2 regions of the Streptomyces bacillaris genome follow, and region 2 is predicted to be linked to the other one. Evidence: riboswitches for the same ligand, from Rfam matches in the RefSeq annotation. Region 2 holds a riboswitch; the other holds the start of a gene.
The links. Region 2 has a riboswitch for cobalamin ahead of DJ476_RS27740 (cobalamin biosynthesis protein). Riboswitches for the same ligand answer to the same signal wherever they lie in the genome.
Positions count from the first base shown of each region.

Region 1: linked by a shared signal. The riboswitch ahead of DJ476_RS04225 (CoA-acylating methylmalonate-semialdehyde dehydrogenase) and the one ahead of DJ476_RS27740 (cobalamin biosynthesis protein) in region 2 are both predicted to bind cobalamin.

Region 1 covers NZ_CP029378.1:1,008,526-1,017,023, forward strand. Annotated here, with positions in the region: gene DJ476_RS04215 (hypothetical protein) at 24-221, shown strand; gene cobF (precorrin-6A synthase (deacetylating)) at 366-1,169, opposite strand; cobalamin riboswitch at 1,360-1,538, shown strand; gene DJ476_RS04225 (CoA-acylating methylmalonate-semialdehyde dehydrogenase) at 1,767-3,269, shown strand; gene DJ476_RS04230 (acyl-CoA dehydrogenase family protein) at 3,266-4,420, shown strand; gene DJ476_RS04235 (enoyl-CoA hydratase/isomerase family protein) at 4,417-5,484, shown strand; partial or broken gene mmsB (3-hydroxyisobutyrate dehydrogenase) at 5,523-6,412, shown strand; gene DJ476_RS04245 (enoyl-CoA hydratase) at 6,409-7,218, shown strand; gene alaS (alanine--tRNA ligase) at 7,391-8,498, shown strand, end outside.
Region 2 covers NZ_CP029378.1:6,377,213-6,385,710, reverse strand. Annotated here, with positions in the region: gene DJ476_RS27770 (VOC family protein) at 1-45, shown strand, start outside; gene DJ476_RS27765 (hypothetical protein) at 168-1,535, opposite strand; gene DJ476_RS27760 (alpha/beta hydrolase) at 1,721-2,848, opposite strand; gene DJ476_RS27755 (class II aldolase/adducin family protein) at 3,090-3,749, opposite strand; gene DJ476_RS27750 (inorganic phosphate transporter) at 4,027-5,295, shown strand; gene DJ476_RS27745 (hypothetical protein) at 5,308-5,547, shown strand; cobalamin riboswitch at 5,710-5,838, shown strand; gene DJ476_RS27740 (cobalamin biosynthesis protein) at 6,061-7,026, shown strand; gene DJ476_RS27735 (cobyric acid synthase) at 7,085-8,498, shown strand, end outside.

The sequences.
Region 1 (8,498 bases), 5.4 Mb from region 2:
CGAGGAGAGAAGGGGAGCGCTGTATGAAGAAGACAGTCGGCTGGGCCCAGGACGGCGACGGCTGGACGATCACGGTGAACGGCACGCAGTACCGGGCCGTGGAGCGCGCCACCGACGGGCGCGTGGACAACTATCTGGTGCGGGGCAACGACCTGAGCGCCGAGTGCCCGAGCCTCGGCCATGGGCTCGGCCTGATCCGGGCGCACGAGTCCCGGAGCTGACCCCGGCAGGGCCCGACGACGAGGTGCGGCGCCGCCGCCCGCGCCTCGCCCGGCCCGCCACCCCTTGTCCGGGCCCCCGCCCACGGGCCGGGGCCCATCAGCGGCGCCGCACCACCCGACGCCTCCGGGATGCCGAGGCGCCCCTCAGCCCCTCGCGCCGCCCGGCGTCCCCGGCCCCTGCCGCAGCAGGTACGTGTCCATGATCCAGCCGTGCCGTTCGCGGGCCTCGGCGCGGACCCGGCTGATCCGGTCCGCGACCTCGTCGAGCGGGCCGGAGACCAGGAGTTCGTCCGGGGTGCCGATGTAGGCGCCCCAGTAGATCCAGAGCCCCCGGCCCGTCAGATGGGTGAAGCTCTCGTGGCCGTCGAGCATCACCACGATGTCGCCGTCGTCGTCCGGGAACCCCTCCGCGAGCCGTCGGCCGGGGGTGATGTGGATCGGGCGGCCGACCTGGTTCAGGGACGTACGGTGGCGGGCGGCGAGGGCGGAGACGCTGCTGATGCCGGGAATCACCTCATGGCCGAATTCCACCGTTCCCCGGTCCTGGATGTCCTCCAGGATCGCCAGGGTGCTGTCGTACAGGGACGGGTCGCCCCAGACCAGGAACGCCCCGCACTCCCCCGGTGCCAGCTCCTCGATGATCAGGCGTTCGCAGATGTCGGCGCGGCGGTGGCGCCAGTCGTGGACCGCCGAGGTGTAGCGCCCCCGGTCGTCCTGGGTGCGGTCCCGCCAGGGGTCCTCGGCCTCGACGACCCGGTAGGGGCCGGTGAGGTGTTCGGCCAGGATGTCCCGTCGCAGCCGGGTGAGGGACTCCTTCTCACGGCCCTTGCCGAGCACGAAGAAGACCTGCGCCCGGCGCATCGCCTTGATCGCGGCGAGGGTCAGGTGGTCGGGGTCGCCGGCGCCCATGCCGATGACGAGGATGTGGCGTGGTGGTGCGTCGCTCATGTCGGCCGATCATGCCAGGACGGGCCGGCCGGGCCGGGCAGGGGGCGAGGCGGCCACCGCACCGACCAGCACAGGCAGGCCCCCGGCCGGGGCAAGGGGCAAGGGCGCGCATGTCGGAGCGAGGCGGGGTGGACTTACTAGGACGTCCAACTATATGTTCGTGAGCAGAGGGGCGACCGGCATGGTGCCAGGCGCCTCGAAGGCCCGTGGTGTCAGGGAAGCCGGTGCGATTCCGGCGCGGTCCCGCCACTGTGACCGGGGAGTCCGTCCTCGCAGGACACGCCACTGACGACGAACCAGCCGTCGGGAAGGCAAGAGGGCGTGCGCTGATCCGGGAGTCAGGATACCGGCCACGGGGATTGTTCCGTGTTTCCACGAGGATGGAGCAGACACGCATGGCACCGGTGCGCACCCACGGCCCCGCAGGCCCGTCCCGGCGAGCGGTTCTCCCCGCCCCCTGACGGCCCCCGCCCTTCGCGTCCCCCCTGGCGGCAGCCCTTCCGCGCCCCCGTGCACCCGACCGGTGCGTGGGCCGGTGGCAGCCGTGCGCCATCCCCGGATCTCTCCTGACGATCTCACCGACGAGAGCAGGTTTCCATGGTCCGCGAACTCACCCATTTCATCGGCGGCAAGCACACGCCCGGCGCCTCGGGCACGTACGGCGATGTCTACGACCCCAACACCGGACAGGTCCAGGCCCGGGTGCCGCTGGCCGGCCGGTCCGAGACCGAGGCGGCCATCGCCGATGCCGCCGAGGCGCAGCGGGAGTGGGGCGAGTGGAACCCGCAGCGCCGCGCCCGGGTGCTGCTGCGCTTCCTCCAGCTGGTGGAGAAGGAGAAGGACTCCCTGGCCCGGCTGCTCTCCTCCGAGCACGGCAAGACCGTGGCCGACGCGCACGGCGACATCGCGCGCGGCCTGGACGTGGTGGAGTTCGCGGCCGGTGTCCCGCATCTGCTGAAGGGCGAGTTCACCGACAACGCGGGCGCCGGGATCGATGTCCACTCGCTGCGCCGGCCGCTGGGCGTGGTCGCGGGCATCACCCCGTTCAACTTCCCGGCGATGATCCCGCTCTGGAAGGCCGCGCCCGCTCTGGCCTGCGGTAACGCCTTCATCCTCAAGCCCTCGGAGCGCGACCCGTCGGTGCCGCTGCGGCTGGCCGAACTCTTCCTGGAGGCCGGGCTTCCGCCGGGGGTCCTGAACGTCGTCAACGGCGGCAAGGAGCCCGTGGACACCCTGCTGGAGGACCCGCGCGTCAAGGCGCTCGGCTTCGTCGGCTCGACGCCGATCGCCGCGCACATCTACGCGACGGCCGCCGCCCACGGCAAGCGGGCGCAGTGTTTCGGCGGGGCCAAGAACCACATGATCGTGATGCCGGACGCCGATCTCGACCAGGCGGTGGACGCGCTGATCGGGGCCGGGTACGGCTCGGCGGGCGAGCGGTGCATGGCGATCTCGGTGGCCGTGCCGGTCGGTGAGGCAACCGCCGACGCACTGGTCGCCAGGCTCACCGAGCGGATCGGTGAGCTGCGGATCGGCCGCTCGGACGACCCGGACGCCGACTTCGGGCCGCTGGTGGGCCGGGACGCGGTGGACCGGGTGCGCGGCTATGTCGACCTCGGTGTCGAGGAGGGCGCCGAACTCGTCGTGGACGGGCGGGACTTCACCCTCGAAGGCCATGAGGACGGGTTCTTCGCGGGCGCCTCGCTCTTCGACCGGGTCACCCCGGACATGCGGATCTACCAGGAGGAGATCTTCGGGCCCGTGCTCTCCGTGGTCCGTGCGGCGGACTACGAGGAGGCGCTGCGGCTGCCCTCGGAGCACGCGTACGGCAACGGCGTCGCCCTCTTCACCCGTGACGGCGACATCGCCCGCGACTTCACCCGCCGCGTCGACACCGGGATGGTCGGCGTGAACGTGCCGATCCCGGTGCCGGTGGCGTACCACACGTTCGGCGGCTGGAAGCGCTCCGGCTTCGGGGACCTGAACCAGCACGGACCGGACGCCATCCGCTTCTACACCCGTACCAAGACCGTCACTTCGCGCTGGCCCGCCTCCGGGATCCGGGACGGTGCGAGCTTCACGATTCCGACCATGGGATGACCGCTGTGACCACCCTGCTCAGCGACGACCAGCTCGCGGTCGTCGAGACCACACTCGACTTCGCCCAGGAGCACCTGGCCCCGCACGCGGTGGCCTGGGACCAGGAGAAGCACTTCCCCGTCGACGTCCTGCGGAAGGCGGCGGACCTCGGTCTCGGAGGTGTGTACGTACGGGAGGAGGTGGGCGGCTCCGGGCTGTCCCGCTCCGACGGGGTCCTCGTCTTCGAGGCCCTGGCCACCGGCTGCCCGTCGGTCGCCGGGTACCTCTCGATCCACAACATGGTCGCCTGGATGGTCGACCAGTACGGCACCGACGCCCAGCGCGCCCGGTATCTGCCGGAGCTGTGCACCATGGAGCAGCTGGGCAGTTACTGCCTGACCGAGCCGGGCGCGGGCTCCGACGCGGCGGCGCTGCGCACCCGCGCCGAGCGCGACGGCGACCACTACGTCCTGACGGGGACGAAGCAGTTCATCTCCGGGGCGGGCGCCACGCACCTCTACATCGTGCTGGCCCGCACGGGCGACAGCGGTCCCGGCGGGATCTCCGCGCTCCTCGTCGAACGGGACGACGCGGGGCTCTCGTTCGGGGCCAACGAGAAGAAGATGGGGTGGAACGCGCAGCCCACCCGGCAGGTCATGCTCGACGGCGTGCGCATCCCGGCCGACCGGATGCTGGGCGCCGAGGGCGAGGGCTTCCGGATCGCGATGAACGGCCTCAACGGCGGCCGACTCGGCATCGCCGCCTGCTCGTTGGGCGGTGCGCAGAGCGCGCTGGACCGGTCCCTGGCCCATCTCGCGGACCGGGAGGCGTTCGGGGCCCGGCTGCTGGAGGCGCAGGCGCTGCAGTTCCGGCTGGCCGACATGGCGACCGAACTGGCCGCCGCCCGGGCACTGGTGCGGCAGGCCGCCGAGGCGCTGGACCGGAAGTCGCCGGGGGCACCGGAGTTGTGCGCGATGGCCAAGCGGTTCGCCACCGACACCGGGTACGCGGTCGCGGACCGGGCGCTCCAACTCCACGGTGGCTACGGCTATCTCTCCGAGTACGGCATCGAGAAGATCGTCCGGGACCTGCGGGTCCACCAGATCCTGGAAGGGGCCAACGAGATCATGCGCGTCATTGTGGCCCGGAGTCTGACGGGAGCCCTGCGATGACCGAGGAGCACGTCGTCGTCCGCACCGAGGGGCGTACGGGGGTGGTGACCCTGAACCGGCCCAAGGCGCTCAACGCCCTGACCCACGACATGGTCGGGACGGTCGCGGCGGCCCTGGACCGGTGGGAGCACGACCCGGAGGTGGCCACGGTCGTCATCACCGGGGCCGGGGAGCGCGGCCTGTGCGCGGGCGGCGACATCCGGTCCATCTACGAGGACGCCCGCGCGGGCGGCAAGGCGTCGGCGGCGTTCTGGCGCGACGAGTACCGGCTGAACGCCCGGATCGCCCGCTATCCGAAGCCGTACGTGGCCGTCATGGACGGCATCGTGATGGGCGGCGGGGTAGGTGTCTCGGCGCACGGCAGCGTCCGGATCGTCACCGAGCGGTCGAAGGTGGCCATGCCGGAGACCGGGATCGGCTTCGTGCCGGACGTCGGGGGTACGTATCTGCTGGCCCTGGCCCCCGGGGAGCTGGGCACCCATCTCGCCCTGACCGGGGCGGTGGTGGGGGCCCGGGACGCGCTGCTGTGCGGGCTGGCCGACCACTTCGTACCGGCGGACGAGCTGCCCGCGTTCCTCGCCGCGCTGCGGACGGAGGAGGTCCCCGAGGTGCTGGGCCGCCACGTCCGGGAGGCGCCCCCCGGGACGCTGGAGGCCGACCGGGCCTGGATCGACCACTGTTACGCCGCCGACACGGTCGAGGAGATCGTGGAGCGGCTGCTCGCCTCCGACGCCCCGGCGGCCGGTGAGGCGGCGAAGACGGTCCTGGGCCGTTCGCCCGTCGCGCTCAAGGTCACCCTCGCCGCGCTGCGCCGGGCCCGTGAACTCGGGCCGCTGGAGCGGGTGCTGGAGCAGGAGTACCGCGTCTCGTACGCGGCGCTCTCCTCCGCCGATCTGGTGGAGGGCATCCGGGCCCAGGTGATCGACAAGGACCGTACCCCCCGCTGGACCCCGGGGACCCTCGTGGAGGTCACGGAGGCGGACGTGGCCCGGTACTTCGCACCGACCGGCGACGGGGAACTGGTCCTCGCCGCAGCCGACTCACCGCAGGAGGTGCCCTGGTGACCACCACCACGACCGTCGCGTTCATCGGCCTCGGCCACATGGGCGGCCCGATGGCCGCCAACCTCGTCCGGGCCGGATACCGGGTGCTCGGCCACGACCTGGTGGAGAGCTGTCTGGCCGCCGCCGAGGAGAGCGGGGTGGAGCGGGCGAAGTCCGCCACGGAGGCGGCCGCGGTGGCCGACGTGGTGATCACCATGCTGCCCGCCGGCCGCCATGTCCTCTCCCTCTACGGGCAGGAAGGGCTGCTCGAAGCGGCCCGCCCCGGCACGCTGTTCGTCGACTGCTCCACCATCGACGTGGCCGACTCCCGCGCCGCCCACGCGGCAGCGGCGGCGACCGGTCACCGCTCGCTGGACGCCCCCGTCTCCGGCGGGGTGGTGGGCGCCGAGGCGGGCACGCTCACCTTCATGGCCGGGGGCGAGGAGACCGCGTTCGCGGCGGCCGAGCCACTGCTCTCCGTGATGGGGAAGAAGGCGGTGCACTGCGGCGGGGCCGGTGCCGGGCAGGCGGCGAAGATCTGCAACAACATGATCCTCGGCGTCTCGATGATCGCCGTCAGCGAGGCGTTCGTCCTCGCCGAGAGCCTCGGCCTCTCCGACCAGGCGCTGTACGACGTGGCCTCGGCGGCCTCCGGCCAGTGCTGGGCCCTCACCGTCAACTGCCCCGTCCCCGGCCCGGTCCCGACCAGCCCGGCCAACCGCGACTACCGCCCCGGCTTCGCCGCCCCCTGATGGCGAAGGATCTCGGGCTGGCCGCCAACGCCCTGCGCGCGGGCGGCATCGACGCCGAACTGGGGCTCAAGGCAGCCGAGTTGTACGCCCGGTTCGCGGAAGGGGCCGGGGCGGACCAGGACTTCTCCGGGATCGTCCGCGCGATCCGGGCCGCTTCGTCGCAGACCACCGAAACGCAGGAAGGCACCCCCGCATGAGCGAGCACGACGACACCCCCGCCACCCCGGGTCCGTACGGGACGATCCTGGTCGAGCGCCGGGGCCGTACGGCCCTGCTCACCCTGAACCGCCCCAAGGCGCTCAACGCGCTGAGCCTGGAGGTCATGCGGGAGACGGTGGAGGCGGCCGAGGCGCTGGACCGGGACCCGGATGTCGGCTGCATCGTCATCACCGGCAGCGGTGAGAAGGCGTTCGCGGCGGGGGCGGACATCAAGGAGATGCAGCCGCAGAGCTACATGGACATGTACCTCAGCGACTGGTTCACCGCCTGGGACCGGCTCGGCCAGCTCCGGACCCCGACGATCGCCGCCGTACGGGGCTACGCCCTGGGCGGGGGGTGCGAGCTGGCGATGCTCTGCGATCTGGTGATCGCCTCGGAGTCGGCCGTCTTCGGGCAGCCGGAGATCCGCCTCGGGGTGATCCCCGGCATCGGCGGCTCCCAGCGGCTGACCCGGGCGGTCGGCAAGGCCAAGGCGATGGACCTCTGTCTCACCGGCCGGAACATGGACGTCCAGGAGGCGGAACGGGCCGGGCTGGTCTCCCGGATCGTCCCGGACGCGGAGCTGCTGACGGAGGCGCTGGCGGTCGCGGAGACGGTCGCCGGGATGTCGGCGCCGGTCGCGATGATGGCGAAGGAGGCGGTGAACCGTGCCTTCGAGACCACGCTCGCGGAGGGCGTCCGCTTCGAACGCCGCCTGTTCCACGCGGTGTTCGCGACGGCCGACCAGAAGGAGGGCATGAAGGCCTTCACCGAGAAGCGGCCCGCGGAGTTCACCCACCGCTGAGACCCGCACACCCCGGCGCCCTCTGCCCACCCCGCAACGGGGAGGGCAGAGGGCGCTCATCCGCCCACCCACCCTCCTTATTGCCTATGATGTGCAGTTGCATATGGTGGGCATGGATGCTCGGTGAGAGTGCGCCCCGCCCGCCGACCTCTCACCCCATCGGAGCAGCCCTGTGCGCACCGCCGACATCCGCAGCCGGTTCCTGGACCACTTCGCCGCACGCGGCCACACGGTCGTGCCCAGCGCCCCGCTGCCCACCCCCGACCCGACGCTGCTCTTCGTCAACGCGGGCATGGTGCCGTTCAAGCCGTATCTGACCGGCGAGCTGGCCGCGCCCTGGCCCCGGGCGGCCAGCGTCCAGAAGTGCGTGCGGACGCTGGACATCGAGGAGGTCGGCCGCACCACCCGGCACGGCTCGTTCTTCCAGATGAACGGCAACTTCTCCTTCGGGGACTACTTCAAGGAGGAGGCCATCGCGGACGCCTGGGAGCTGTCGACCTCCTCCCTCGCGGACGGTGGCTTCGGGCTCGACCCGGGGAGGATCTGGGTCACCGTCCACCACACGGACGCCGAGGCACGGGCCGTCTGGCGGCGGGTCTCCGGGCTGCCGGAGAGCCGGATCGTGGACCGGGGCGACGCGGACAACTTCTGGTCGATGGGGGTGCCGGGACCGTGCGGCCCGTGCTCGGAGCTGTACTACGACCGGGGTCCGGCGCTGGGGGCCGAGGGCGGCCCTGAGGTCGACGAGGACCGGTACATGGAGTTCTGGAACCTCGTCTTCATGCAGTACGAGCGCGGCGAGGGCCCCGGCAAGACCGGCTACCCGATCCTCGGTGAGCTGCCCCGCCGCAACATCGACACCGGCATGGGCCTGGAGCGCATGGCCACCCTCCTCCAGAGCGTGGACAACCTGTACGAGATCGACGAGACCCGGCCCGTACTGGACCGGGCCGCCGAGCTGGCCGGCGTACGGTACGGGGCCGACCACGAGTCCGACGTACGGCTGCGGGTCGTCGCGGACCACGTCCGTACGGCTCTGATGCTGCTGGCCGACGGCACGGTCCCGGGCAACGAGGGCGGCGGCTATGTGCTGCGCCGGATCCTGCGCCGGGCGGTCCGCTCGATGCGGCAGCTGGGCTTCCACGACCCGGCGCTCCCGGAGCTGCTGCCGGTCGCCCGGGACTGCATGGCGCCGAGCTATCCGGAGGTTGCCGAGGCCTATCCCCGCATCCTGGACCGGGCGGGCGGCGAGGAGGACGCGTTCCGGGCCACGCTGCGCC
Region 2 (8,498 bases):
AACGTCTGGAGCTTCGGGACGTACGCACCGGGGTCCGCCGACTGAGCGGCGGGCCCCGGCGGGGTGGGTGCGGACCGGGCGGTGCCGGGTGCGGGCTCGGCCCGTAAGGGCGTTCGGCGTGGGGCTCCGCCTGTGGGGATGTTCCCGCTCCGCGCGCAGGGGCGCGGTCAGGCTCCGCCCGTGTGGACCTGGAAGGCGGCTCTGCGGACCGCCTTGGCCAGGGCCGGGTCGGGGTGAGCGGCGGCCAGGGCGACCAGGACCTGGACCGTGCGCGGGTGGCCGACGGCCCTGACCTCGTCGAGCAGGGCCGGGACGGTGCCCTGGACGGCGGAGTCGAGGTGGCGCACCAGCAGCCCGGTCTCGCCGTGGTCCGCGACGGCGGCGGCGGTGTCGACCCAGAGCCAGGTGGCTTCCTCCCGGCTGAGGATCTCCTGCGCGTCGTCCGGGTCGACCCCTTCGTACTCCGCGAGCCAGAGCAGGGCGTAGGGGCGCAGCGAGGAGTGGTCGACCACCGCGCGGACCTCGGGCTCGGCGGGGGCGCCGACGACGCGCAGCGCCTCGAAGGCCAGGCCGCGCAGGAGGGCGTCCTCGCCCCGGGCGACGGCGAGCAGTTCCGCGACGGCGCTGCCGACCGTACGGGCGGCGAGCCAGGCCCGGTACTCGTCGCGGGCCGGTCCGGGGGTGAGCCGGGCGCAGCCGAGGAGCATGTCGGCGGCGGACTGCTCGATGTTCCCGGCCGGGCTCTGGGCGGCGACGCAGATCTGTTCCAGCTTGACCCAGACCGCCCAGTTGCCGAGCGGGGTGAGGGTGGCGTGGCCGTTGCCGAGGGTCAGTGCTCCGACGGCGGCGAGGCCCTCCAGGGCCCAGTCCAGCAGCAGGGCGTCCAGGTCGGCGTTCCGGTCGGCCGAAGGCGCGGGAGCGGGCGCGGGCACGGATGTCGGCGCCGGTGCCGGGCGTCCGTCGGCCGGAGCGCTCTCAAGGGGCGCGCGGCCGGCCCCGTACGGCACTTCGCAGCGCTCCTCCTGGAGTTCGGCGATGCGCTGCGCGAGGAGGTCCAGCAGGGCGGGCACGGGAACGGGGCCCGCGGAGAGCTGGAGGAGGGAGAGCACCTGGGGCACGGCCTCGACGGCTTCCGCGACCGCGCCGGTCTCGATGCCCTCGGGCGCCGCGTGGACCAGCGACCAGGCGTCGAAGAGCGCCACCCAGCCGCGGAGCACGGCCGAGTCGTCCCGGTCCCAGGCCCGCAGCCGCCAGCCGGGGCGGGCGGTGTCGCCGTGCAGCTCGATGAGGCCGGCCAGCCGGGCCCGGTCCCAGCCCGCGCGCACCTGGGCCGGGGAGAGTTCCAGGGCGGTCGCGGCCCGTTCGAGCGCCTGGGCGGCGAGCGGGGCGGAGCTGCCGGGGGCCGGGGCGCCGGCCGCCCAGTGGGCGATGCGCACGGCGTCGGCGAGGACCGCCCTGGCCTGGCGGGCCAGTTCCGTGCGGGGAGGGGTGCCCTCGGGGGGCCGGGGGGCCGGCCTGGTGCGCCGGGTGGACACGGCCCTGCGGGCGGTGGCGAGGGGTCGCGGGCGGACAAGTCGCAGCCTGGAGTCGCGCGGGGTACGGGACGTCACGGGAGCAGTCTTGCCCCTGACGGCCCGAAAGCCCAAACGGAAGGCGTTTCCCCGCTACCGGCACCGTTTCGCGGGGCCCGGTGACCAAAGGGACCGATCCCCGCATCACCTCACATCAGGGGCGTGAGGAAGCGCCGGAGGGTCTCCTCGTAGCGGCCGGGGTCGGCGTTCCACATCGACGCGTGCGGAGCCTGCCGTACGGCGTGGAGGCTGATCAGGTCCGGGCGGCGTGCGGCCAGTTCCCGGGAGGGGCCCCAGGGGGCGATGGTGTCGTCGGGGCCGTGCAGGATCAGCGTCGGGGCGGGCAGCGCGTCGGGCAGGGCCGGGTCCAGGAGCGGGTCGGAGGCCATCCCGGTCCGGCCCTGGGCGGCGCGGACGGCCAGCGGCAGCAGGGCGGCGGGGACCCCGCGGGCGACGGCCAGGGCGCGCAGGGTGGTCTGCCAGTCCAGGACCGGGGAGTCCAGGACGAGGCCGCCGATCCGTTCGCGGAGCGGGGAGCTGACGGCCGCGTGCAGGGCCATGGAGGCGCCGGTGGACCAGCCGTACAGGATCACGCGCCGGGCGCCGTAGCGGACGGCGAAGCGCATGGCCGCGTCCAGGTCGCGCCACTCGGAGGCGCCGAGGTGGCCGAGGCCGTCGGCGGGACGGGGGGCTCCGGGGTCTCCCCGATAGGCGAGGTCCAGCACGGGGAGGTGACGGTCGGCGAGGAAGCCCATCAGGTTCATGGGGTGGTCGCGGGTGGTGCCGAGCCCGTGTGCGGTGATGACCCAGGTGTCGCGCTTGCCGGGCACCCACCAGGCGGGCAGTCCGCCCAGTTCGCCGGGGATCTCGACCTCCCGGTGCTCCAGGCCGAGGGCGCTGCCCGGGTCGCCCCGGTACAGCTCGGGGGTGAGGCGGACCTTGTCGCCCGGCTCCAGGGTGCCGGTGTCGATCTGCTCCAGCCTGCGGACGACGGTGTCGGCGGTGGTCTCCGCCCCCTCGACGACGGGGCCGACCACCGCGTGGACGCCGGGGCCCTCGATCCCGTACGTACCGGGGCGGAGCGCGGTGAGGGAGCGGGTCAGGGTGATCCGGCCGGGCGCCGTGGCGTGGACGGTGAGCCTGCGGTCGGCGGGGAGGGGCCGTCCGGGGGCCGCCTTGAGGGCGGCGTCGCTGGCGTACCGGCCGGCCGCGACCGCTGCCGCGCCGGCGCCGAGGATCGTGGTGACGGCCGTTGCCGTCGCAGTTGCCGGGCGCACCGCTTCAGTGTCGTGGGGCGGGCGGCGCGGTGCCAGTGGGCGGGGGCCGTCCGGTGCGGCGCCCACTCCCCCGGCCGGCCGGGGGCCGCGGCGGCCACGGACGCGGACGGCCGAGGGGCGCGCGGGGCCTGGAGCCCGGAGAGCCAGGGGCGCGGGGCCGGGGACCCAGGCGGCCAGGGGGCACGGAGGGCCAAGGGGACGCGGGGGGCCGGGAGCATGGAGCGACGGAGGGGGTGGGCCGTCAGCCCTGCTGTCCGTATCCCTTCAGCGCTTCCGTCACCTCGTCGAGCTGGGCGCGGCTGAGCAGGGACGGGCTCAGGCCCGGTACGGCGTTCGCGGTGAGCCAGAGGCGGCAGAGCCACTCCAGCTGGGCGGTGCGCTCGTAGGCCTGGTCGAGGGTGGCGCCGTGGGTGACGGTGCCGTGGTTGGCGAGCAGGCAGCCGGTGCGGCCGCGGAGGGCGGTGAGCATGGCGTCGGCCAGCTCCGGGGTGCCGTAGCGGGCGTAGGCGGCGGTGCGGACGGGGCCGCCGAGGATGGCAGCCGCGTAGTGCACGAGCGGCACCTCGGTGACGAGCGTGGAGACGGCGGTGGCGTGCACGGCGTGGGTGTGGACCACGGCAGCCGCGTCGGTCTCCCGGTAGACCGTGAGGTGGAGGGGGAGTTCGCTGGTCGGCCGGAGCTTCCCGAGGACCTGGCGGCCGTCGAGTCCGACGCCGACCGCGTCCTCCGGTCCGAGGCGGTCGTAGGGCACCCCGCTGGGGGTCACCAGGACCAGGTCCCCGACCCGGGCGGAGACATTGCCCGAGGTGCCGACGACCAGCCCGTCGGCGGCGCTGCGGCGGGCGGTGTCGACCACCTCCCGCCAGGCCCGGGCGACGGATTCCGGCTGCTGCTCGCTCATGGGGCGAGCGTAGGGGTGACGGCCCGGAAGCGGAACGTGATCCCCCACGTGACGGGGATCTCTTCCGGGCCCGGGACCGTCCGTCAAAGTCTTCGCCAACGAGGGGTAAAGGGCAGCCCAGCCGGTGCCCCAGGGGCCCCGCACAGCCCCTCGCGCACACAAACGGAACCGGCGCACTCCGGTTGGAGACACCACGGCGCCCCGCTCAGTTCATCTTCCGTTCACCCAGGTTGCCTACGGTCCACGAGCCACTGACGTCGAACGATTGCCTGGGTAAATGGAACACATCACGCTGCTGCTTGCGATTGTGGTCGTAACAGCTCTCGTGTTCGATTTCACGAACGGTTTCCACGACACCGCCAACGCGATGGCGACCACCATCTCGACCGGCGCGATGAAGCCCAAGACAGCGGTGGCCATGTCCGCCGTTCTCAACCTGATCGGCGCGTTCCTGTCGGTGGAGGTCGCCAAGACGATCTCCGGCGGGATCGTCAACGAAGACGGCATCAGAACAGAGGTCATCTTCGCGGCGCTCGTCGGCGCCATCCTGTGGAATCTCCTGACCTGGCTGCTGGGCCTGCCGTCCAGCTCCTCCCACGCCCTGTTCGGCGGTCTGATCGGTGCCGCCGTGATGTCGGCCGGCTGGTCCTCGATCAATGGCGGCACCGTCGTCACCAAGGTGCTGCTGCCCGCGATCGCGGCCCCCCTGGTCGCCGGTATCGCCGCGATGCTGGCCACCCGGCTCACGTACCGGATCAACCGGAACGTCACCGACCCGAACCAGCAGAAGTCGACCGCCAAGGGCTACCGGGCCGGGCAGATCGCCTCCGCCGGTCTCGTCTCGCTCGCCCACGGCACCAACGACGCCCAGAAGACGATGGGCATCATCACGCTGGCGCTGGTCACCAGCGGTGTCCTGGCCCCCGGCTCCAACCCGCCCATGTGGGTCATCGTCTCGGCCGGCATCGCCATCGCGCTCGGCACCTACCTCGGTGGCTGGCGCATCATCCGCACCATGGGCAAGGGCCTGACCGACCTCCAGCCGCCGCAGGGCTTCGCCGCCCAGACCAGCGCGGCCACGGTCATCCTGGCCTCCTCGCACCTCGGCTTCTCGCTCTCCACCACGCAGTCCTGCTCCGGCGCCGTCATGGGCGCGGGCCTCGGCCGCAAGGGCGGCGTGGTCCGCTGGTCCACCGCCACCCGGATGTTCGTCGCCTGGGGTCTGACGCTCCCTGCCGCCGCCCTGGTCGGTGCCGGTGCCGAGTTCCTCACCAAGCAGGGTCCGTGGGGCGTGGCCGCCACCGCGGTCATCCTCGTCGGCGGCTCCTTCGCCATCTGGGTGGCCTCGCGCCGCGAGCCGGTCGACCACACCAACGTCAACGACACCGAGGCCACGTCGGCGGACGAGCCGCAGGGCGTCGTCACCACCGCCATGGCCGCGGTCGCCCCGCCGCCCACCGCCGGTGCGGTCCCCGACCTCTCGACCACCATCCCGGCCCCGTCCGCGGCGCCCGACGACACGCCCCGCCCCGCGGCCACGGTGTAAGGACAGATCCGCATGAAAATCGACTGGGCAGCTCTCGCCTCCGTCTTCGGTGTCAGTCTCGTCGTCACCGTCGCACTGGTCGGCGTCTTCACCCTGGGCATCGTCGCCCTCTCCAAGCTCTCGGCCCCGGCCGACGGCACCACCCCCGCCGCCTCCGGCGGCACGGCAGCGCTGGCGCGCACCGGCGCGTACGCCGCCTTCGCGGCGTGCGTGGCGGCGGTCGCGTACGGCATCTATCTGATCGTCGCCTGACCCGCGCCGACCCACTCCATCGGGCCGGACACACCACCGTGTGTCCGGCCCGCTGCGCGTCCGCGTGTGCGTCTGCGCACACCGGGCCTCCGCAGGTCAACAGCAAGTTGACGGCCGTTCTCGCAGCGTGGTGGACTGCCTGGGCCATTACGGCGACAGGAGAGGAAGCCGGTGCGAATCCGGCGCGGTCCCGCCACTGTCACCGGGGAGCACTCCCCCACACCGGAGTCACGGCCCGCCGCACGCGGGCTGGAAGGCCGGGGGAACTGCGGATCCGGGAGCCAGGAGACTCTCGTCGCCGGACACGTCGAACCAGGGCGCGGACCCTGAGTTAAGGACCTGACGCCATGCCTGGCCGCCGAGCGCCGCAACTGCCGCCGTTGCCGTTGTTCCCGTACGTGCCGCTGTTCCCGTACGCCGGAACCTCCCGCCCCACGACGGCCTGACCCCGTGCGTGCCGATCGCGCTCCCCTGCGCGCCGATCGCCTTCCCGTACGCGCCGACCGCGCTCCTCTGCGTGCCGGGCGCGTCTTCGCGTACGGCGCCACAGCCGGGCTCGTCGCCGACGCCCTGCTCGGTGACCCCCGCCGGGGGCACCCCGTCGCCGGTTTCGGGCGGGTGGCCGCGCGCGTGGAGTCGCTGCTGTGGCGGGACGACCGGGGCCGGGGCGCGCTGCACACCCTCGTCTGCGCCGGAGGCGCCGTGGGGGCCGCCGCGCTGACCGCCCGTGCCGTACGGGGGCGCCCCGCGCTCGCCGTCGCGCTGACCGCCGCCACCACCTGGTCGGTCGTCGGCGGTACGTCGCTGGGCCGGGAGGCCCGCGCCATCGGGGGCGCGCTGGCCGCCGGGGACCTGGAGGTGGCCCGGGAGCGGCTGCCGCATCTGTGCGGGCGCGATCCGCAGGCCCTGGACGGGCCGGGGATCGCCCGCGCGGTGGTGGAGTCGGTCGCGGAGAACACCTCGGACGCCGTCGTCGGCGCGCTGGTGTGGGGCGCGATCGGCGGAGTCCCGGGGCTCGTCGGCTTCCGGGCCGCGAACACGCTGGACGCGATGGTCGGCCACAAGTCGCCCCGCTACCGCCGCTACGGCTGGGCCTCGGCCCGCCTGGACGACATGGTGGGCTGGCCGGGCGCCCGGCTGACCGCCGCGCTGGCCGTGGTGGCCGGCGGGCGGCCCGCGGAGGCGGTACGCGCCTGGAAGGCGGACGCGCACCGGCACCCGAGCCCGAACGCGGGCCCGGTGGAGGCGGCGTTCGCGGGGGCGCTCGGCGTACGGCTCGGCGGCACGCTCGCGTACGCGGGGCGCGTGGAGCACCGGCCGGTACTGAACGGGGCGTCCGGGCGGGAGGTCCGGGGCAGCGACATCGAGCGGGCCGTACGGCTCTCGCGACGGGTGAGCGCGCTGGCCCTGGGGGTGTGCGTGGCGGGACGGTTGGTGGCCGGGCACCTCGTCGCGGCACGGAAGCGGGGGCGGGCATGACAGGCGTGGGCGCGAGCGGTACGGCATCGAGCGGTGCGGTACGGGAACGGAGGCGGGCATGAGCGGCGGCGGGCTGCTGGTCGCGGGGACGACCTCCGACGCGGGCAAGAGCGTCGTCACGGCGGGCATCTGCCGCTGGCTGGTGCGCCGGGGCGTGAAGGTCGCGCCGTTCAAGGCGCAGAACATGTCCCTCAACTCCTTCGTCACCCGCGAGGGCGCGGAGATCGGCCGTGCCCAGGCCATGCAGGCCCAGGCCGCCCGGGTGGAGCCGACGGCCCTGATGAACCCGGTGCTGCTCAAGCCCGGCAGCGACCGGTCCAGTCAGGTCGTGCTGATGGGGAAGCCCGTCGGTGAGATGAGCGCCAGGGGGTATCACGGGGGCCGTCAGGAAGCCCTGCTCGGGACGGTCACGGACTGCCTGGAGCAGTTGCGGTCCACGTACGACGCGGTGATCTGCGAGGGCGCCGGGTCACCGGCCGAGATCAACCTCCGGCGCACCGACATCGTGAACATGGGGATCGCGCGGGCCGCCCGCTTCCCCGTGCTGGTCGTCGGGGACATCGACCGGGGCGGGGTCTTCGCCTCCTTCTTCGGCACCACGGCCCTGCTGAGCCCGGAGGACCAGTCGCTGGTCGCGGGGTATCTGGTGAACAAGTTCCGGGGTGACGTCTCGCTGCTGGAGCCGGGGCTCGACATGCTGTACGGGCTGACCGGGCGGCGTACGTACGGGGTGCTGCCGTACGCCCATGGGCTCGGCATCGACGAGGAGGACGGTCTGCGGGTCTCCCTGCGGGGTGCGGTGCGCGAGTCGGTCGTGGCGCCGCCGCACGGGGAGGACGTGCTGCGGGTCGCGGTCTGCGCGGTGCCGTTGATGTCCAACTTCACGGACGTGGACGCGCTGGCCGCCGAACCGGGCGTCGTCGTGCGGTTCGTGGACAGGCCCGATGAGCTGGCCGACGCGGACCTGGTCGTCGTGCCCGGCACGCGCGGCACGGTGAAGGCGCTGGCCTGGCTGCGCGAGCGCGGTCTCGCGGAGGCGCTGGTGCGGCGGGCGGCCGAGGGGCGTCCGGTGCTGGGGATCTGCGGCGGGTTCCAGGTGCTCGGTGAGCGCATCGAGGACGAGGTGGAGTCGCGGGCGGGGGTCGTGGACGGGCTGGGGCTCCTTCCCGTACGCATCCGCTTCGACCGGGCCAAGACGCTGGCGCGGCCGGTGGGTTCGGCGCTCGGTGAGGTGGTGGAGGGGTACGAGATCCACCACGGGGTGGCCGATGTACGGGGCGGGGAACCGTTCCTGGACGGCTGCCGGGTCGGGTCGGTGTGGGGCACGCACTGGCACGGGTCGCTGGAGAGCGATGCGTTCCGGCGGCGGTTCCTGGAGGAGGTGGCCCGGGCCGCCGGGCGGCGGTTCGTACCGGCGCCGGACACCTGTTTCGGGGTGCTGCGGGAGGAGCAGCTGGACCGGCTCGGGGATC